One region of the Candidatus Pantoea multigeneris genome, then DNA from elsewhere that is predicted to be linked to it. Evidence: predicted binding sites of a transcription regulator. Region 1 holds the regulator's gene; each other region holds the start of a gene.
What was found. The regulator PurR, encoded in region 1, represses purine synthesis genes. The targets are predictions, from matches to a motif close to CANGCAAACGTTTGCNTG.
Positions count from the first base shown of each region.

Region 2: a site for PurR is predicted at 2,552-2,569, ahead of purT (formate-dependent phosphoribosylglycinamide formyltransferase). Genes of this name have one in related genera too.
Region 3: a site for PurR is predicted at 2,373-2,390, ahead of cvpA (colicin V production protein). Genes of this name have one in related genera too.
Region 4: a site for PurR is predicted at 3,311-3,328, ahead of serA (phosphoglycerate dehydrogenase). Genes of this name have one in related genera too.

Region 1 is NZ_VWXF01000001.1:59,437-64,917, reverse strand. It holds gene punC (purine nucleoside transporter PunC) at 1-1,132, opposite strand, end outside; gene punR (DNA-binding transcriptional activator PunR) at 1,241-2,155, shown strand; gene purR (HTH-type transcriptional repressor PurR) at 2,152-3,177, opposite strand; gene F3J40_RS00275 (C40 family peptidase) at 3,544-4,356, opposite strand; gene F3J40_RS00270 (Grx4 family monothiol glutaredoxin) at 4,722-5,054, shown strand; gene rnt (ribonuclease T) at 5,172-5,481, opposite strand, start outside.
Region 2 is NZ_VWXF01000001.1:313,870-319,350, reverse strand. It holds gene F3J40_RS01570 (catecholate siderophore receptor Fiu) at 1-574, shown strand, start outside; gene ybiX (PKHD-type hydroxylase YbiX) at 627-1,304, shown strand; gene purT (formate-dependent phosphoribosylglycinamide formyltransferase) at 1,334-2,515, opposite strand; gene F3J40_RS01555 (prolyl oligopeptidase family serine peptidase) at 2,692-4,752, shown strand; gene exoX (exodeoxyribonuclease X) at 4,778-5,449, opposite strand; gene F3J40_RS01545 (DNA polymerase III subunit theta) at 5,453-5,481, opposite strand, start outside.
Region 3 is NZ_VWXF01000001.1:942,377-947,857, reverse strand. It holds gene accD (acetyl-CoA carboxylase, carboxyltransferase subunit beta) at 1-115, shown strand, start outside; gene folC (bifunctional tetrahydrofolate synthase/dihydrofolate synthase) at 181-1,446, shown strand; gene dedD (cell division protein DedD) at 1,436-2,209, shown strand; gene cvpA (colicin V production protein) at 2,454-2,939, shown strand; gene purF (amidophosphoribosyltransferase) at 2,977-4,494, shown strand; gene F3J40_RS04375 (UbiX family flavin prenyltransferase) at 4,662-5,228, shown strand; gene argT (lysine/arginine/ornithine ABC transporter substrate-binding protein ArgT) at 5,480-5,481, shown strand, end outside.
Region 4 is NZ_VWXF01000007.1:68,443-73,923, reverse strand. It holds gene F3J40_RS16430 (anion permease) at 1-161, shown strand, start outside; gene fumA (class I fumarate hydratase FumA) at 303-1,949, shown strand; gene serA (phosphoglycerate dehydrogenase) at 1,992-3,230, opposite strand; gene rpiA (ribose-5-phosphate isomerase RpiA) at 3,512-4,171, opposite strand; gene F3J40_RS16410 (LysR family transcriptional regulator ArgP) at 4,340-5,245, shown strand; gene F3J40_RS16405 (oxidative stress defense protein) at 5,297-5,481, opposite strand, start outside.

The DNA of each region.
Region 1 (5,481 bases):
GGTAGCCGAATGCGGCGATAACCACCGTGGCCGTCATGACCCAGGTGGTGGTACTCAGTGCCTCAACCAGCCCTGCGGAGACAATCAAGCTGGCGATAAAACAGAGCCCAAGTTGCAGCGCGTTCTGTAGCGCCGCTGCTTTGCCACTGGCTTGTGGGAAAGGCATGAGTGCGCGCGTCACCACCAGCGGATAAATGGCACCGTTTGCCATCGCCATGCCGCAGAAAGGCAATAACAGTGCGGTCAGGCTATCACCCATCCATTTTCCTGCTGCCAGCAGCAGCAAAATACTGACCGCATAGATGACGAGCAGGCGCGGCAGTAACAGCTGATCCGGGAACCGGTTCAGAAGGGCGCGACAGCCAAAACCACCAATCAGAAAGGCAACCGTCTGCGGCAAATAGCTCAAGCCAATGGCGGCGGGACTTAAACCGAGGTCTGCGAGAATAAACGGGGAGCCCGTCAGCCACGCAAAGAAACTCGCTGAACAGGCAGAATAGATAACGACATTTCCGCTGTAGGTGCGGTTAGCCAGCAGCGCAAAAAATCCGGGCTGCTTTTCCGTTACGTTGCGTGCCACCGGCTTAGTGGTGATGCGCAACGTAGCCAGCATGAGCACCAGGGCGATAACCGCCAGCACGGCGAAGATAGCGCGCCAGTTAAAGTGATCGAGCAACCAGGCACCCAGCAGCGGGGCCAGCGCAGGAGAGAGCGCCACCAGCGGCATAATCGTGGCGAACACTTTACCGGTTTGTGACTGGTCATAACGGTCCACCACCAGTGCCTGCCAGCTGATCGCTGCCGCACAAACGCCTACCGCCTGAACAAAGCGCAGCACCAGCAACATCTCGCCGCTCTGTACCCACAGCATACCGGCACAGCCCAGCGCAAACAGACCCAGTCCCGCTAACAGTACCGGACGGCGGCCGAGGCGATCGGACAGCGGTCCCCATACCAACTGGGCGCAGGCGAATCCAGCCAGGAACAGGCTTAAGCTCGCGCTAATAATACCCGGCGTGGTACTCAGGCTGGTTTGCATGGCAGAAAACGCGGGGAGGTACATATCCGTTGCCAGAAAGCCCAGCATACTAAGCACGGCGAGATAGAGCATAAATCCTTTTGACGACAACATAACAGGCTCATGGTTAATTCACACAGGCGGCAAGTGTAAAAGAGTGCAGCCGGGAGTGTGAAACGTTAATATTTGCAGGTTGCTGTGAAAATAATTGAAGGCAAGCTTATGTGGTCAGAATATGCACTTGAAGTGGTGGACGCGGTCGCGCGCAATGGCAGTTTCAGTGCGGCGGCACAGGAATTACATCGCGTCCCCTCTGCCGTCAGCTATACGATCAGGCAGTTGGAAACCTGGCTGGCCGTACCGCTGTTCGAACGTCAGCACCGCGATGTTGTATTAACGCCAGCGGGTGCGCATTTTGTCTCAGAAGGTCGTGAGGTCATCAAAAAAATGCAAGCCACTCGCCGCCAGTGTCAGCAGCTAGCCAACGGCTGGAGAGGGCGCTTTACGGTGGCCGTGGACAGCATCGTCAAACCCCACCGCGTCAGGCAAATGGTGCTGGATTTCTATCGTGCTTTTCCAGATATGGAACTTGCCGTGCAGTATGAAGTATTTAACGGTGTCTGGGATGCCCTGGCTGATGGGCGTGCCGATGCGGCCATTGGTGCCACTCAGGCTGTTCCGGTAGGAGGGCGTTTTGCCTGGCGCGATATGGGCGCACTGAACTGGCGCTGTGTGGTCGCAACCGACCACCCGTTAACACAAGTGGCCGAACCTGATGAAGACGCGCTACGTGCGTGGCCGTCACTGGTGATTGAGGATACCTCACGCGCGCTGCCACGCCGTATGACCTGGACCCTGGATAACCAACGTCGCCTGGTGGCACCGGACTGGCAAACAGGCCTGGCCTGTACGCAAGCGGGATTGTGTGTGGCGATGACGCCGGGCCATCTGGCGCAGCCGCTGTTGCAGCAGGGACAGTTGCAGGAGCTGAAATTACCGCAGGCGTTTCCAGACAGCCCCTGTTTTGTCACCTGGGCCGAGCAAAGTGCGTCACCGGCGTTGGCATGGTTGCTGACGTATTTGGGTGACAGCCACACCCTGAATCAGGAGTGGCTGAGTGAAGACTGTCCGGATTAACGGCGATAATCGCGGAACGGTCCATCGGCGACGGAACGGCGTTCAATTAATGTCGGATTCACTTCAATGGTCTGAGAGTCTTCACGTTTACTGGTGATGCGATCCAACAGCATATCCAGCGCTTTTTCACCTAACTCAGATTTTGGCTGATGTACGGTAGTGAGCGCTGGCGTGTAATAACGCGCGTTGCGCAAATTATCATAGCCAATCACGGAGATATCCTGCGGCACGCGCAGCCCCAGCTCATCGGCGGCGCAAATTGCGCCCATTGCCATGGCATCTCCGCCGCAGAACACCGCCGTAGGGCGCTGTTTTTGTGCCAGAATCTGCTGCATGGCGAGATAGCCCGATTCGGTTTCGAAATCCCCTTGCACAATCCACTCATCACGGATCGCCACGCCTGCTTCCTGTAGTGCCTTAACAAACCCGGCATGACGACCACCCCCGGTGTTACGTGCCATCTGTCCAGGGATCGCGCCAATATCACGGTGGCCGCGTTCAATCAGATAGCGACCGACCATATAACCGCCCTGGAAGGCGTTATCTAATACGGTATCGGTGAAATCGCCCTGACATTCGCCCCAGTCCATCACCACCATAGGGATATTACGGTTCTCTTCCAGCATTTTCAGGAGATCGTCCGGGTATTCCGAACACATCACCAGCAGGCCGTCTACGCGCTTTTGCGCCATCATTGACAGGTAGGCGCGCTGCTTATTCAGGTCATTGTGTGCATTACCCAAAATAAGGGTATAGCCCTTGTCGAAGCAGTGTTTTTCAACGGCATCAATGATTTCCGCGAAGTAAGGTGCTTCGCTTGAGGTCGCTAACAGGCCCAACGTCTTGGTGTGATTCACCTTCAGGCTACGTGCGACCGCGCTTGGGGAGTAATGCAGCGCTTTAATGGCTTCCCATACTGCATTGCGGGTCTCTTCAGCCACAAAGCGTGTTTTATTGATGACGTGCGAAACGGTGGTGGTTGAGACGCCCGCGCGTTTTGCCACATCTTTAATTGTTGCCATGTAAACCGGACTCCAATGCTTATCCTAATGTATTGATAAACATAATGTTAAACGTTTGCGTGCGCAGGGTGAAATTTGCGGAAATCCAACTGCCTTTTGACCACTATTTTGCCGCCAGAGTGTGACTTGGCGTGGGTAGGGTGGGCGGTGAAAAAACGCTGTTGCGCAACGAAGAAGGGGATTCTAGCAAGACACAGCAAAGATGACGAGATTTTTACAAGCCGCCACACGAAGCGCTAAACCAGAGGGGGCGGTGACAGCGGGGCAACCGAGGGAATCATTCACTGATGCTGTATCTGAATGCGTAGTTATCGCAGGCAAAAAAAAAGCCTGAAGGTCATCTTCAGGCTTTTTTCTCCGCAACACTCAGCGAATGGTGGTTGGGGTCATCATGCGGCGAGCACCGACATAATGGCTCTGCCAGTAATCATTACTGAGTGCGCTGATCTGAATATCTTTGCCGGTACGGGGTGACTGAATAAATTTACCGTTACCCAAATACACGCCAACGTGATCGGCCGCCCCGCGATGCGCAATGCGGAAGAAGACCAAATCCCCTTTCTGTAGCATGTCACGCTTAATCGGCGCTGCGTCGCGCAAATGGTACATCTCATTCGCGGTACGCGGGAATTTGTAATTCACCAGATCTTTATAGGCATACCAGACCAGGCCGCTGCAATCAAAACCGGTATACGGCGAGGTGCCGCCCCACTGGTAAGGTTTGCCCAACTGGCCCATTAGCTTGTTCATGGCCGTTTCACGGGCTTTCTGATAGCGCTGGCGGTGAGCATTGCTCATTTTAATCGTGGCCAGTTCAGTCGCTTTACCACGCGCACCACGCTTATGGCCGTAATATTTAACCCGTGCAGACTTAAGCTCGGCTTTCTTTTTTAATGGGGTGTGTTTTGTCAGATGCGCGGCTTTTTTAACCGGTTCGTGATGCACTTTCTCAGGCGCGGCTTTTTTACTGCGCTTAAGTTTCAGCTTTTCCATGGTTGTGGTACGGGTTTTCTTACCCGAACTTTTCACCGGGCGTCGCTTGCGGCGTTCATCTTCACGCGCACTTTTCTTCTCTGCATTATGCAAGCTGGCGTTAACCGGCTTATGCGGAGAAGCACATGCAACGTTCAAAAAAACTTGAGTAAAAGCCAGTATGAAAAGCGTAATCAGTAAACGCATAGTCCGGTTACAGGTTAAGCTGCCACGCGATATTGGCCGCGACAAAGTTAGACAAATCTGATCCTTGATCAGCACCGAAGTAATTCTAATCCAGTTTTTTTCGAAAAGGTAAGGTCTTTTTTTATTTAATTCTTACAGAGTGTGATTGTCGGAAAAACACGCAATCTCAGTAGGTTATAGCACCACAATTATGACAAAGAATGAATGAATCACCCTAAAAAAGGTGTGGCGGATATCGACTCATGAAAAATTTGAATTAACACAGATGGCGATTTGCTTTAGGGAACGCAAAATCCGGTTTTCAGTCGTGCCTGGAAATCGCTACAATAAAGAAACACGAAGTAGGGAATTGAGAGAGACATTTTATGAGCACAATTGAAAAAATTCAGCAGCAGATCAGCGAAAACCCAATCCTGCTGTATATGAAAGGTTCGCCAAAACTGCCTAGCTGTGGTTTCTCCGCCCAGGCGGTTCAGGCGTTGTCTGCCTGTGGTGAGCGCTTCGCGTATGTTGATATTCTGCAGAACCCGGATATCCGTGCTGAGCTGCCACGTTATGCTAACTGGCCGACCTTCCCACAGCTGTGGGTTGACGGTGAGCTGGTTGGCGGCTGCGATATCATCGTGCAGATGTTCCAGGCCGGTGAATTGCAGCAGCTGATTAAAGAAACCGCAGAAAAGTTTAAAGAAGCTGAGTAATGCATCCAGGCTGACAATGCCGTGATGCTTGCCAGTTAAGATCATATTCAAACAGGGCTGCCATTTTCAGGAATGGCAGCCTTTTTTATGTGCCTGAATTTTGTGACGCCGTCACGATTACGCTTCTTCCGCGCTCTCAGTGTCTTCTTCCACCGCTAAAGGCAGCGGCCAGCCACCAAGGCGTTTCCAGCGATTGACCAGTTCACAGAACAGCAGGGCGGTTTGCTCGGTATCATAAAGCGCGGAGTGCGCCTGGGTACTGTCGAAATCAATCCCGGCGGTTTTACAGGCTTTCGCCAGCACGGTTTGCCCCAGCACCAGACCACTGAGTGCGGCGGTATCAAAAGTCGCAAACGGGTGGAATGGATTGCGTTTCAGGCTGGCACGCTCAGCGGCGGCCGACATAAAACTCAAATCAAAATTCGCG
Region 2 (5,481 bases), 250 kb from region 1:
AGTGGGCACCAAATGGCAGGTACTGGATAAGCGCCTGCTGCTGAACGCCACGCTGTTCCGTACTGACATCACCAATGAAGTCACGACCAACGACGATGGCACCTACTCACAGTATGGCCGTAAGCGTGTTGAAGGTTATGAACTCTCGGCGCAGGGTAACATCACGCCAGACTGGCAGGTTATCGCCGGGTACACCTTACAGCATGCAACAGTGCAAGAGGGGGCTAACACTGCGCAGGACGGCACCGATGGCCTGCCATACACGCCAAAACACGCCTTCTCACTGTGGACGCAGTATCAGGTCACGGACGCCCTTTCTGCGGGTGCAGGCGCGCGTTATGTGGGCAGCATGCATCGTGGTACCGATGGCGCAGTGGGTACACCAGCGTACACCGAAGGCTACTGGGTGGCGGATGCCAAACTGGGTTACAAGGTGAACAACAACCTGGACCTGCAACTCAACGTCTACAACGTGTTTGATACCAACTACGTTGCCTCAATTAACAAGAGCGGCTACCGTTATCATCCGGGTGAGCCACGTACGTTCCTGTTAACGGCTAACGTACACTTCTGATAGCACACCGGTGGGGCATTAAAGCCCCACCTTTATTTGCGAGACTTTCGTTATGATGTATCACATTCCTGCTGTGCTCTCTGCCGAAGAAGTGGCTAACTTCCGTCAGCATATGCAACAAGCCAGTTGGATTGATGGTCGTGCGACGGTGGGTAACCAGGGCGCACAGGTCAAAAACAACCAGCAAATCGATACCCGTACACCCTTATACGATGCGCTGCAAAAATCCGTATTGCAGGCGTTGAATAACAGCCCGTTGTTCTTTGCCGCTGCGCTGCCACGCACTATCTCCACCCCGTTGTTTAATCGCTATGAACAGGGGGAAACCTACGGTTTTCACGTTGATGGCGCGGTGCGCAATAATGGCGCAGCGGGCTGGATGCGCACCGATCTCTCCGCCACGCTGTTTCTGAGCGAGCCAGACAGCTACGAAGGCGGCGAGTTGGTGATTGAAGATACCTACGGGCAGCACAAAGTGAAGTTACCGGCCGGCGATCTGGTGCTGTACCCTTCGAGCAGCCTGCACTGCGTCACCCCCGTGACTCAGGGCGCGCGAGTGGCTTCATTTCTCTGGATCCAGTCGATGATCCGCGATGACAAGCAGCGTGCGATGCTGTTTGAGTTGGATCGTAATATTCAGGGATTGAAGGGGAAATTTGGCGAAAGCGAAGAGATCTTGTCACTGCTGAATATGTATCACAACCTGCTGCGTAGCTGGAGCGAGTTGTAAGGCGGCGGGCCGCAGCCCACCGCACAGGATTAACCCTGAACCTGTACCGCAGCCGCGCTGGCAACGGCGCGCTGGATAGCTTCATCGGTATCTGCGCCGGTCGCGAGCGCAACACCCAGACGACGCTGGCCTTCAATGGCGGGTTTGCCAAACAGACGCAGTTGCAGACCGGCTCCGGTCAGTGCCTGTTCCAGGCCAGAGAACTGTACGTTTTCGCTGTGCAACTGGGGCAGGATCACCGCTGAAGCGGCAGGGCCATACTGACGGATCCCGCCGACCGGCAAGCCGAGGAAGGCGCGCACATGCAGAGCAAATTCTGACAAATCTTGTGAAATCAGCGTGACCATGCCGGTATCGTGTGGGCGCGGAGACACTTCACTGAAAATCACCTCGTCGCCGCAGACAAACAGCTCAACGCCAAACAGACCAAAGCCGCCGAGGGCTTTAACCACTTTTTCTGCGATGGCTTCAGCACGCTGCAACGCCAGGGCGCTCATCTGCTGTGGCTGCCAGGATTCACGGTAGTCGCCATCTTCCTGACGGTGGCCGATTGGCGCACAGAAGTGAATGCCGTCGACGGCATTGATGGTCAGTAAGGTGATCTCAAAGTCAAACTTCACCACGCCTTCAACAATCACGCGTCCCGCACCGGCACGTCCGCCTTGTTGAGCATATTCCCAGGCGCTTTCCAGCTGACTGGCTTCACGGATAAAACTCTGCCCCTTGCCAGACGAGCTCATTACCGGCTTCACGATGCACGGGAAGCCAATGGCCTCAGCGGCGGCAATAAAGTTCTCTTTGCTGTCAGCAAACTGATAGGTCGAGGTTGGCAGCGCCAACTCTTCGGCGGCCAGACGACGGATGCCTTCGCGGTTCATGGTCAGGCGAGCAGCGCGTGCGGTTGGCACAACACGTTGGCCCTGTTGCTCCAGTTCCAGCAGCTTTTTGGTGGCAATGGCTTCAATTTCGGGTACGACGAAATCCGGTTTTTCAGCGGCGATGACCGCCGCCAGCGCTTCGCCATCCAACATATTGATGACGTGGCTACGGTGGGCAACATGCATTGCCGGGGCATCGGCGTAGCGATCCACTGCAATCACTTCCACACCTAAACGTTGGCACTCCAGCGCCACTTCTTTACCCAGCTCACCCGAGCCTAATAACATCACACGCGTCGCCGCCGGACGCAGCGCAGTTCCAAGAATCGTCATAAGTTCACCTGTCAGTCAAATTGCGCGCGCAGTATATACGAAAACGTTTGCGTTCTCATCCTTAGCGACGTTGCTCACGCGAATTGTGCGCTTTGCGCACGGAGTTATCGTTGCGGCTTGGCTTCTGACGCAGTAAATGCCACGCTTAAGAAAATTTCTTCAGGGAGAAGAGCATCATGGCACCTCCAGTGGCAAAAAAAGTCCCGTACGAACTCCACCTGCACGGTGAAACCCGCATTGACGATTATTACTGGCTACGGGACGACAAACGTGAAGACCCGGAAATTCTCGATCACCTGCGCGCTGAGAACAGCTACGGCAAACAGATTCTGGCAACGCAGCAGCCGCTGCAAAATCGGGTGTTGAAAGAGATTATCGATCGCCTGCCGCCGCAGGATCACTCGGTGCCCTACGTGAAGAATGGCTACCGCTATCAGAGCCGTTATGAGCAGGGCGATGAGTATGCGGCGTTCTATCGCCAGCCAGCCGACAGCGCGGAGTCCGACGAGTGGACACTGCTGCTGGACTCCAACCAGCGTGCCTCGCACAGTGAGTTTTACACTCTGGGTAGCCTGCACGTTAGCCCGGATAACCAGGTCATCGCGTTGGCGGAAGATTTTCTGTCCCGCCGCCAGTTTGGCATTCGTTTTCGCAACCTGGAGAGCGGAAGCTGGTATCCCGAAGTGTTAAGCGATGCCTCTTCCAGCTTTGCCTGGGCGAATGACTCGCGCACCCTTTACTACGTGCGCAAACATGAGCAGACGCTGTTGCCCTATCAGGTGTGGCGACATGAACTCGGCTCGCCGCAAAGTAGCGATCAGCTGGTGTATGAAGAAGAGGACGACACCTTTTACGTCAGCCTGCATAAAACCACTTCAGAGCACTTTATTCTGATTGCGCTATACAGCACCACCTCCAGCGAAATTCAGCTGATTGATGCGGAGTACCCGGATGCGCAGCCGCAGGTGTTCTGCCCGCGCCGCCGCGATCACGAGTACAGCCTCGATCACTACGATCATCACTTCTACATTCGATCAAACCGTGAGGGTAAGAACTTCGGTCTGTATCGCACGACTTGGCTGGCGGAAAATCGCTGGGAAGCGCTGATTGCCCCGCGCGATAACGTGGTGCTGGAAGACTTCCAGCTGTTCCGCCACTGGTTCGTGGTGGAAGAGCGCCAGCGTGGATTGACCAGCCTGCGCCGTATCAACTGGCAAACCGGGGAGGAGGTGGGTCTCGCCTTTGACGACCCGACTTACGTCACCTGGCTGGCCTACAACCCCACGCCGGAGAGCGATAAGCTGCGTTATGGCTACTCTTCCATGACCATGCCTTCAACGCTGTTTGAACTGGATATGACAACCGGTGAGCGAGTCATCCTCAAACAGACGCGGGTCGGCAACTTCAACAGTGATGATTACAAAAGTGAGCACCACTGGATTACGGTACGTGATGGCACCGAAGTGCCGGTTTCACTGGTTTATCATCGCCAGCATTTCCAACAGGGCAAAAACCCGATGCTGGTGTATGGCTACGGTGCCTACGGCAGCAGCATGGATGCGGATTTCAGCACCAGCCGCCTCATCCTGCTCGATCGTGGTTTTATTTATGTGCTGGTGAATGTCCGTGGCGGCGGAGAACTCGGACAGCAGTGGTATGACGATGGCCGCCTGTATAACAAGCAAAACAGTTTTAACGACTTTATTGATGTGACACAGGCGCTGGTGGCGCAGGGTTACGGTGCGCCGGATCAGCTCTATGCGATGGGTGGCAGTGCGGGCGGTTTGCTGATGGGCGCGGTGATTAACCAGGCACCGGAGCTGTTTAACGGCGTGGTTGCGCAGGTGCCGTTTGTTGACGTGCTGACCACCATGCTGGATGAGAGTATTCCACTCACCACCGGGGAATATGATGAGTGGGGCAACCCCGAGCAGGAGTCCTTCTATCGCTACATTCGCCAGTACAGCCCGTATGACAACATCGAGGCAAAAGCCTATCCGCATCTGCTGGTGACCACCGGGCTACATGATTCTCAGGTGCAATACTGGGAGCCGGCCAAATGGGTAGCGAAGCTGCGTGAATTGAAAACCGATGACAATCTGTTGCTGCTGTGCACCGATATGGATTCCGGTCACGGCGGAAAATCGGGGCGTTTCAAAGCGTATGAAGGCGTTGCGATGGAGTTCACCTTCCTGATTGCGCTGGCGCAGGGTGTGCTGAGCGGCACCAGCGCCTGACAGCACAAACCGCCCGAAGGGGCGGTTATTCTTCCGTTTTACTGAGGTGTTTGCGTAGCGCCTGACGCAACGGCGGGCGCAAATCGCTGACGTTGTCCAGCATCCAACGCAGGTAGCCCGGATCTTTGCGGGCTACCACGGCAACACTTTGACCACGATACTTGCCAAACGGCAGCACATCACCCTGAGCGGCCGCAGGTTGGCTGCGTGTGACCAGCTGTTGTGCATCCCACCCCGAGGTTTCCAGAATGCGGATCAGCAGAGCGGCGGTGACATAGCAGTCATACAGCGCGCGGTGTGCATGGAGATCCGCCGGGGGAGTGACGTCGAGTTTCAGGCTGTGGCGCAGCGCCTGGTTGCCGTATTTAATTCCCGGCCAGAGCTGGCGCGCCAGCATCATGGTGCAAATCCATTCACCGGGCATTTCAGGCAACATGCGGCGGTCAAAGCTGGCGTTGTGCGCGACATAAAAGGCACTGCCATGATAGCGGGGGATCACCACTTCAATCGGCGGTTTGCCTGCCACCATCGCTTCAGTGATTCTGTGAACCGCCATCGCCTCACGGCTAATAGGGCGGTCGGGTAGCACCAGATCGCTCATCGGGTTAACGATGCGCCCATCAATCACATCCACAGAGGCGACTTCAACCACGCCACCCTGTAAACCACAGGTTTCGGTATCAATAATGCGGAACATGGCTTACTTCTGCTTCGGTTCGTAAGGAAGAC
Region 3 (5,481 bases), 880 kb from region 1:
GGAAATGCGCGATCGTCTGGCCAGCCTGCTGGCAAAAATGATGAACCTGCCTGCTCCGGTGCAACACGCTGAGCAGCCGGAAACAACGGCTGAACCGCAAAGCAACGAGGCCTGACAGGAGATGGAAAAGCCCGTTCGCGGGCTTTTCGCCAATGCACCGTAAAATCGCAAACGGGACACATGGAAAATCTGCTTCCTCAAGCCACGTCGCCTTTGGCCACGTGGCTTTATTATCTTGAAAACCTGCATACGCAGGCCATCGAACTTGGGCTGGACCGCATTCGCCGCGTGGCAGAGCGTCTGGACCTGCTAAAACCTGCCCCCTTTGTATTTACCGTCGCGGGTACTAACGGCAAAGGCACCACGTGCCGCACGCTGGAAACGCTGCTGATGGCCGCAGGCTATCGCGTTGGTGTGTATAGTTCGCCACATCTGGTCCGTTATACCGAACGTGCGCGTATTCAGGGCGCAGAGCTGAGCGAAGCGCACCACACCGCCAGTTTTGCTGCTATTGAAGCCGGGCGAGGGGATATCTCACTTACCTATTTCGAATTTGGCACGCTCTCCGCGTTGAACCTGTTTCAACAGGCGCAGCTGGACGTGGTGATCCTTGAAGTGGGCCTTGGCGGCCGCCTCGATGCCACCAACATTGTCGATGCTGACGTCGCGGTAGTGACCAGCATTGCACTCGACCACACCGACTGGCTGGGGCCAGATCGCGAAAGCATTGGCCGTGAAAAAGCCGGTGTCTTCCGTGCTGGCAAACCCGCTGTGGTGGGTGAACCGGATATGCCCGCCAGCATCGCTGCCGTTGCCGCTGAGAAAGGTGCGCAGTTGTTGCAACGCGATGTTCAATGGTCTTACAGCGCTGCGGCGAACCACTGGTCATTCCGTGATGCTGAGGGCGAGTTAAACGATCTGCCACTGCCGCAGGTACCGTTGCCAAACGCGGCGACAGCACTGGCCGCTCTGCGTGCCTCCGGCCTTAACGTCAGTGAAGCGATTATACGCCAGCATCTGCCGCTCGCGATCTTGCCGGGTCGATTCCAGACCATCAGTGAAGCACCGCGCGTGATTCTGGATGTAGCGCACAACCCCCATGCAGCTCACTATCTGGCAAGCCGGCTGGCAGAGGTTCCACGTCAGGGCAAAGTCCGTGCCGTGGTAGGAATGCTGCATGATAAAGATATCGCCGGTACGCTGGCCGCGCTGTCACCGCAAATCGACCACTGGTACTGCGCCCCGCTTGAAGGGCCACGTGGGGCCAAAGCCGATGAGCTGATGGCGCATCTGTCCGGTGCTGAGGCGTTTAGCGATGTGGATTCCGCATGGCATGCCGCGCTTCAGCAGGCTCAACCGCAGGACATCGTGCTGGTGTGTGGATCGTTCCATACCGTGGCGCAGGTGATGACACTGCTGGAAACGGAGAAGTCCTGTGGCAAGTAAGTTTCAGAATCGCATGGTCGGTACGGTGATTCTGGTCGCTATCGGCGTGATTGTGCTGCCCGGCCTGCTGGACGGTAAAAAGAAGCACTTTAAAGAGGAGTTTGCGGCAATCCCGCTGGTGCCTAAACCGGGCGATCAGCAGGACAATGAAGCGCTCCCTCCGGTGACGCAAACGCTGCCCGCTCAGCCACCCGCTGGTGCAGGAAATGCAGTGAGCAGCGCGGACGCTGTCGCCAGTAACAGCGCTGCCCAGGCGAATGCCAAGGCAGGGCAACAGCCAGTGGTGACACCTCCGCCGGTTCACACCAGCGTTGCGAAGAAAAATGACACCCTGATCACCACCAACGAAAACGTGAAGCCGAAACCGGTAGAAACCGTGAAGCCGAAAGCACCAGAGCCGGTTAAACCGAAACCAAAACCGGTAGAAACGGTGAAGCGTGCGGAGCCAGAGCGCAGTCAGGAGCCGGTGGCAGCACCTGAACGTCCCGCGCCAGAGCCCGCGAAGAACGATGCGCCAACCGGACAGGCATTTATCGTACAGCTTGGTGCGTTGAAAAATGCGGACAAGGTGAACCAGATTGTCGCGCAGCTGCGATTGTCGGGTTATCGCGCGTGGACAGTGCCTTCGACGCCCGTTGCAGGGCAGATCACCCGTATTTACGTCGGCCCGGATGCCTCAAAAGCGAAGATGCAGGAAGCGCTGGGAGAACTGAAGAGCGTCTCTGGCTTAAGTGGTGTGGTTAAGCCTTACAGCGCACGTTAATTTGCCTAAACGATTGCAGTAACAGGCACAGGCTGGCACAAAAAGTTAAGCCAGACCGTGCCTGAAAAATATTATGATTCAATAGGTTACTATTGTGATTCTCTCAGGGGCGAGGAAATTTATTTTCTTCGCCCTTTTTCTCCATACGGAGAAGGAAAACCGCTACGCAAACGTTTTCTTTTTCTGTTAGAATGCGCCCCGAACTGGATGCAGGGGTGCAGCGGCACTGGCGCAGGAAGAGTTCATGAACTGGATTGATTACGTTATTATTGCAGTGGTTAGTTTTTCGGCCCTGGTAAGCCTGATTCGTGGCTTTGTCCGGGAAGCCTTATCCCTCTTCACCTGGGGATGTGCGTTTTTTGTCGCCAGTCATTATTACCCCTTCCTTGCAGTCTGGTTTACAGGTTTCAACGACGAACTGGTTCGTAACGGGATCGCCATCGCGGTGCTGTTCGTTGCTACCCTTATTGTGGGAGCGATTGTGAACTATGTGATCGGCACGCTGGTGGAAAAAACTGGCCTGTCGGGCACTGACAGGGTGTTGGGCGTCTGTTTCGGGGCATTGCGCGGTGTGCTGATTGTCTCTGCCATGCTGTTTTTCCTCGATACATTCACCGGCTTTTCCAAAAGCCCCGACTGGCAACAGTCGCAACTTATCCCTCAGTTCAGCTATATAATCAGGTGGTTCTTTGATTACCTGAAAAGCACGTCAAGTTTTTTACCCCGGTGATACCACCGGGAGTGCGGCTTAATGAGGAAATGACAACATGTGCGGTATTGTGGGTATCACCGGATTTATGCCGGTTAACCAATCGATCTATGACGCGTTATCGGTGTTACAGCACCGTGGCCAGGATGCAGCAGGCATTTGCACCATTGATGCACTTAACTGCTTCCGCCTGCGCAAAGCCAATGGTCTGGTCAACGACGTTTTCGAAGCTCGTCACATGCAGCGTCTGCAGGGCAACATGGGCATTGGTCACGTGCGCTACCCGACTGCGGGCAGCTCCAGCGCGTCAGAGGCTCAGCCTTTCTACGTCAACTCCCCTTACGGTATTACCCTGGCGCACAATGGCAACCTGACCAACGCACACGAACTGCGTAAGCAGCTGTTCGAGCGTGGTCGCCGTCATGTTAACACCACCTCTGACTCCGAAATTCTGCTGAACGTGTTTGCGCAGGAAGTTGATCGCTTCCAGCACTTCCCGTTAGAAGCTGAAAATATTTTTGCGGCAGTCGCAGCAGTACACCAGCAGGTGCGCGGTGCCTATGCGGTAGTGGCGATGATTATCGGTCACGGTATGGTTGCGTTCCGCGATCCAAACGGTATCCGTCCACTGGTGATGGGTAAACGTGTTCTGGCTGATGGCCGTACCGAGTATATGGTCGCTTCTGAGAGCGTGGCACTGGATACCCTGGGCTTCGATTTCATTCGTGACGTTGCACCGGGTGAAGCTGTGTTCATCACTGAAGAGGGCCAGCTGTTTACCCGTCAGTGTGCGGAAAACCCTAAAAATAACCCATGCCTGTTCGAGTATGTTTACTTTGCTCGCCCAGACTCGTTCCTCGACAAAGTGTCTGTGTACAGCGCCCGCGTGCGTATGGGGACAAAACTCGGCGAGAAAATTGCCCGCGAGTGGGAAGATCTCGATATCGATGTGGTGATTCCAATTCCAGAGACCTCAACCGATGTGGCACTGGAAATTGCACGCATTCTGGACAAGCCTTATCGTCAGGGCTTCGTGAAGAACCGCTATGTGGGCCGTACCTTCATCATGCCTGGTCAGCAACTGCGTCGTAACGCTGTGCGCCGTAAGCTGAACGCCAACCGTGCTGAGTTCCGTGATAAGAACGTCCTGCTGGTAGATGACTCGATTGTTCGTGGTACGACTTCAGAGCAGATCATCGAAATGGCTCGTGAAGCCGGTGCGAAACGCGTTTATCTCGCCTCCGCCGCGCCAGAAATTCGTTTCCCGAACGTGTATGGTATTGATATGCCAACCCCAACGGAACTGATTGCCCACGGGCGTGAAGTGGATGAGATTTGCCAGCTGATCAAAGCGGATGCGCTGATTTTCCAGGACCTCAATGACCTGATTGAAGCGGTACGCGAAGAGAACCCGGATATCGAACAGTTTGAGTGCTCGGTGTTCAATGGCATTTATGTGACCAAAGACGTGGATCAGCCTTATCTGGATTATCTCCAGTCGCTGCGCAATGACGATGCTAAAGCGGTCGCGCGTCAGAACGAAGTGGAAAGCCTGGAATTGCATAACGAAGGTTAATTTTCCCGCGTTAGCAATCGGTTACGTTGAAAAAGCCCGGATTTTCCGGGTTTTTTTATGCCCGCCATAAGGGAATGATAATTCTTTGCGCTTTCCACACGTGAATTCCCCTTAACACCCACTTTCACGCTACTATACCCTTTTTGTAGGGCCGTTAAGGACTGGTTATGAAAAGACTCATCATTGGCATCTCAGGTGCCAGCGGCGCGCTGTATGGCGTAAGGATGTTGCAGGTGCTGCAACCCGTTGCTGATGTGGAAACCCATCTGGTGATGAGCCAGGCGGCACGCCAGACGTTGGCGCTGGAGAGTGACTACTCACTGCGTGAGGTGCAGGCACTGGCGGATGTGGTGCACGATGCGCGTGATATTGCCGCCAGCATTTCGTCCGGATCGTTTAAAACTCTGGGTATGGCCATTGTGCCTTGTTCCATGAAAACGCTGTCAGGCATTGTGCACAGCTACAGCGACAGCTTGTTGACCAGAGCAGCAGATGTGGTGCTGAAAGAGCAGCGCAAACTGGTGCTGTGCGTCAGGGAAACACCTCTGCATCTTGGTCATTTGCGGATGATGACCACCGCCGCAGAACTGGGTGCGGTGATCATGCCACCGGTTCCGGCGTTTTATCATCGGCCGACCTCTATTAACGATCTGGTTGATCAGACCGTAAATCGCGTGCTCGATCAATTTGATATTGCCCTGCCTGAAGACCTGTTTACCCGCTGGGGAGAGTAAAAACAGGTAATGCATTAAAAAGGTGCATAAATCGCTGTGCGATCACATTTCGTGCAGCGGTTGCACCAAAAATGTTCGCCACCTCATTTTCCTCGCCACACTGCTGTTATATTGCCTGCGCGGTAGGCTATTTCTGCACGTTTTTAGCGCCTTTAACGGCCTGATAACTTGCGGTTCTGGCATAAAAAATGCAAATTATTCCGCGCACACATCACAGATCACATAACAAAAAGCACTTACAGAGGTTATCTAT
Region 4 (5,481 bases), on a different contig from region 1:
TGGGCATTATCACACCGTATGGCACCGGCCCCAGCCCAATTTACTACGGCAGTGGATACTTGCCCACCGCAGACTACTGGCGCTTAGGGACCATTTTCGGGGCCATTTTCCTCGGCGCGCTGATGCTGATTGCCTACCCGTGGATGGTGATGATGTTCTAATCTTTGTGTGGAAATAACACCCCTAAAGCTTAACAGTAGAGTAACATAGCCCTCCGCCCCCTCTTGCAGGGGGCAAAAAACAATAATGTCGTCAGCGATGTTGCCGCCCGTGGCGCAACCTCTCATTCAGTGAGTAAAAAAATGTCGAATAAACCGTTTTATTACCAGAATCCCTTCCCTCTTACCGAGGATGAAACTGAATATTATCTGCTGAGTCGCGATCATGTTTCTGTCGCAGAATTCGCAGGCGAAGAAGTGCTGAAAGTAGAGCCACAGGCGCTGACGATGCTGGCAAAGCAGGCCTTTCACGATGCGTCATTTATGCTTCGTCCCGCGCATCAGCGCCAGGTAGCGGCGATTCTTGACGATCCTGAAGCCAGCGAAAACGATCGCTACGTTGCCCTTCAGTTCTTACGTAACTCCGAGATTGCCACCAAAGGTATTCTGCCAACCTGCCAGGACACCGGGACTGCCATCATCATGGGCAAAAAAGGCCAACGCGTCTGGACGGGCGGCGGAGATGAAGCGGCACTGTCACGCGGCGTCTATGACACCTTTATTGAAGACAACCTGCGTTATTCGCAGAATGCCGCGTTGGATATGTACAAAGAGGTCAACACCGGCACCAACCTGCCCGCGCAGATCGATCTCTACAGCGTAGATGGTGACGAGTATAAGTTCCTGTGCATTGCCAAGGGTGGCGGTTCGGCGAACAAAACCTATCTCTACCAGGAGACCAAAGCGCTGCTCACCCCTGGCCGCCTGAAAGAGTACCTGACAGAGAAAATGCGCTCACTGGGGACGGCGGCCTGCCCGCCTTACCATATCGCCTTTGTCATTGGCGGCACCTCGGCTGAGAGCACCTTAAAAACCGTTAAGCTGGCCTCTACCCACTACTACGATGGGCTGCCGACGGAAGGGAACGAACACGGCCAGGCCTTCCGCGATGTGCAGTTAGAGCAGGAGCTGCTGCTGGAAGCACAGAACATTGGTCTGGGTGCTCAGTTTGGCGGTAAGTATTTCGCCCATGATATTCGCGTCGTGCGTCTGCCGCGCCATGGTGCCTCTTGCCCAGTGGGTATGGGCGTTTCCTGCTCTGCCGACCGTAACATCAAAGCCAAGATCAACCGCGAAGGGATCTGGATTGAGAAACTGGAGCAGAACCCAGGCCAGTATATTCCTGCCGAATTGCGCCAGCAGGGCGAAGGTGAAGTGGTTCAGGTCGATCTCAACCGCCCAATGTCCGATATTCTGGCACAGCTGTCGCAATACCCGGTCTCTACGCGCCTGTCGCTGAGCGGCACCATTATTGTGGCGCGCGATATTGCCCACGCGAAGCTGAAAGAGCGTATTGATAACGGTGACGGTCTGCCGCAGTACATGAAAGATCACCCGGTGTACTACGCGGGTCCCGCCAAAACACCGGAAGGCTACGCCTCTGGCTCTTTAGGCCCGACCACCGCAGGACGCATGGATTCCTACGTTGATCTGTTCCAGGCACACGGCGGCAGTATGGTGATGCTGGCTAAAGGCAACCGCAGCCGCCAGGTAACAGAAGCTTGCCACAAACACGGGGGCTTCTATCTGGGCAGCATCGGTGGCCCGGCAGCCGTGCTGGCACAACAGAGTATTCGTCATCTTGAGTGCGTGGAGTACGCCGAACTGGGGATGGAAGCCGTGTGGAAGATTGAAGTGGATAACTTCCCGGCGTTTATTCTGGTGGATGATAAAGGGGAAGACTTCTTTGAGAATATTCGTCTGAATCAGTGCGCGAAGTGCGTGAAATAAGCCAGAAATAAAGAGCGAGGCTTTAAGCCTCGCTCTCTGATATTAGTACAGCATACGGGCGCGAATGGTGCCCGGAATCGCCTTCAGCAGTTGCAGTGCGTTATCCGCGACGCTCTGTTCAGCATCGATATCGATAACCACGTAACCCATCACCGGTGAAGTTTGCAGATACTGGGCGGAAATGTTGATGCCTTGCTCAGCAAAGATCTGGTTGATGGCAGTCAATACGCCTGGACGGTTTTCATGGATATGCAGCAAGCGGCTGGCGCTGGCACCGTGCGGTGGCAGTGAAGCCTCTGGGAAGTTCACCGCCGTCAGCGTAGAACCGTTATCGGAGTATTTGCTCAGCTTCGCAGCCACTTCCAGACCGATATTTTCCTGCGCTTCTTCGGTAGAGCCCCCGATGTGTGGCGTCAGAATCACGTTATCAAACTCGCTCAGCGGAGAGATAAACGGATCGTTGTTGGTCGCAGGTTCAACCGGGAAGACGTCAATCGCCGCACCACCAAGATGTTTGCTACGCAGGGCAGCACAGAGCGCATCGATATCGACTACCGTACCGCGTGAGGCGTTGATCAGCAGCGCGCCTGGCTTCATCTGTGCCAGTTCCGCTTCCCCGATCATATCCTGGGTTTCTGGGGTTTCCGGAACATGCAAACTGACCACATCACTGATGTTCAGCAGCTCAGACAGAGAACTAACCTGCGTGGTGTTGCCGATGGTGAGCTTGTTCTCGATGTCGTAGAAATAGACGCGCATCCCCAGGCTTTCCGCCAGCACACCCAGCTGTACGCCGATGTGACCATAGCCGATGATGCCGAGTTTTTTACCGCGAGCTTCAAAGAAGCCTTTTGCATTTTTGTTCCAGATACCACGGTGTGCTTTGGCACTCGCCTCTGGCACGCCACGCAGCAGCAGCAGCAGTTCACCAATCACCAGCTCCGCAACAGAACGGGTGTTAGAGTACGGTGCGTTGAAGACCGGAATACCGCGCTTAGCAGCGGCTTCCAGGTCAACCTGGTTGGTGCCGATGCAGAAACAGCCCACTGCAACCAGCTTTTCCGCTGCCGCGAAGATCTCTTCAGTCAGATGGGTACGGGAACGGATGCCGATGAAGTGTGCATCTTTGATCGATGCTTTCAGCGCTTCGGAATCCAATGCGCCTTTGTGGAATTCGATGTTGGTATAGCCCGCCGCACGGAGACTTTCTAGTGCGCTCTGATGGACACCTTCCACCAGCAGGAACTTAATCTTGTCTTTCTCAAGTGTTACTTTTGCCATTTCCCGACCCTGTTTCTGAATTCAACGAGAGCTGATATAAGTCAGCCTTCTGTCAAAATAACAAAAAATACGTTTGCAGCAATACAAACGATTGCCTGCCCCACAGCACGGGGCAGGTCAGGAACAGCAGATCACGGTACAAAATCAGGTGCCTTCGATGGATTTAGGATATTAAAGCGCTTTCCTGGGAGATTTTGTGACATATCGCACCGAATTTGCCCAGAATAAGAAAACATTTTTTATCGCTAAAAAGAACGCTGCCCCTGAGTGACGTTACCAGATCATTTCTTGATGGTTTTAACCCCATCAGCCGTGCCAATCAGGGCGATATCCGCGCCACGAGCGGCAAACAGCCCTACGGTCACAACGCCTGGCAGCGCATTAATCGCCCTTTCCAGCGCAGAGGGATCGGTGATGCTGAGATTGTGAACATCCAGAATCAGGTTGCCGTTGTCTGTCACAACGTTTTGACGATACTCCGGCAAGCCACCGAGTTTGACCAACTCACGCGCAACATACGAACGTGCCATCGGAATGACTTCTACCGGCAGCGGGAATTTACCCAGCACATCCACTTCTTTCGAAGCATCCGCGATGCAGATAAAGGTTTTTGCCACGGCGGCAACAATTTTTTCCCGCGTTAATGCTGCACCGCCGCCTTTGATCATCTGCATCTGCGGGTTAATCTCATCCGCGCCATCGACATACACCGACAAAGCATCAACTTCATTGAGATCAAACACCGGGATACCGAGGCTTTTCAGCTTTTCCGTCGAGGCTTCCGAGCTGGAAACCGCGCCCTCAATCTGGTGCTTGATGGTAGCAAGGGCGTCAATAAAATGGGCCGCTGTAGAGCCGGTGCCAACGCCAACAATGGTGCCGGGTTGCACATATTGCAGTGCTGCCCAACCTACCGCTTTTTTCAGTTCATCCTGGGTCATGGTATGTTTAAAACCTGTGCGACAACGAAGTGGGCGTAGTATAAAGCATGGATGAATAAAATTGCGCGAACCTTAGGTGTCGTTTCGCGGCTTTGGAAGCCAGCCCACAAAACTGAACCTCGCCGTTTTGTGGTCGAGTGTTGTCCACCCTGAAGGAGAAACAGAATAATGAAACGCCCGGATTATCGAACGCTTCAGGCGCTGGATGCTGTGATTCGTGAACGCGGCTTTGAACGTGCTGCGCAAAAGTTATGTATTACCCAATCGGCGGTATCGCAGCGTATCAAGCAACTGGAAAACCTGTTTGGTCAGCCGTTACTGGTACGCACCGTGCCGCCCCGCCCCACAGAACAGGGCCAGAAGCTGTTAGCGCTGTTGCATCAAGTAGAGTTACTTGAAGAGGAGTGGTTAGGTGATGAGAATGGCGGCACCACGCCGCTGCTGCTGTCTCTGGCGGTCAACGCCGACAGTCTCGCCACCTGGTTGCTCCCGGCACTGAAAGAAGTGCTGGCGGATTCCCCGGTGCGCCTGAATTTGCAGGTAGAAGATGAAACCCGTACCCAGGAGCGCCTGCGTCGCGGTGAAGTGGTCGGTGCGGTGAGTATTCAGCCACAGCCGCTGCCAAGCTGCCTGGTCGATCAGCTCGGCGCACTGGATTACCTGTTTGTCGCCTCGCCGGCGTTTGCAGAGCGCTATTTCCCGAATGGCGTCACCCGTGCGGCGCTGTTGAAAGCCCCGGTGGTGGCCTTTGACCATCTGGATGATATGCATCAGGCATTTTTACAGCAGAATTTCGATCTGTCGCCGGGCAGCGTGCCCTGCCATATCGTGAACTCTTCGGAAGCCTTCGTGCAGATGGCTCGCCAGAGTTCAACCTGCTGTATGATTCCGCACCTACAGATTGAGCGTGAACTGGCCAGCGGTGAACTGATTGATTTAACCCCGGGTTTGCTGCAACGCCGGATGCTTTACTGGCACCGCTTTGCGCCGGAGAGCCGTTTAATGCGTCGGGTAACTGATGCGCTGCTGGAACATGGGCACCGTGTCTTGCGCCAGGATGTACAACCAATCTGATTGTTTGACCGAAAAAAAGCCCGTTGAACGGGCTTTTTTTTTACCTGCGAGTTATGGGGTGTTCGGTTTGATATCAAACACCACATCAACCTGATCGTCGAAGTGAATGCTTTGCTGTTCGTAGGTTTGCTGTGCCGTGGTATCCGCTGATGCCGCCGCCGCTTTGTACATGCGCGCCATTGGCATCGGCTGATAGTTCGCCACGTGATAGCGAATGCTGTAGACCGGGCCGAGTT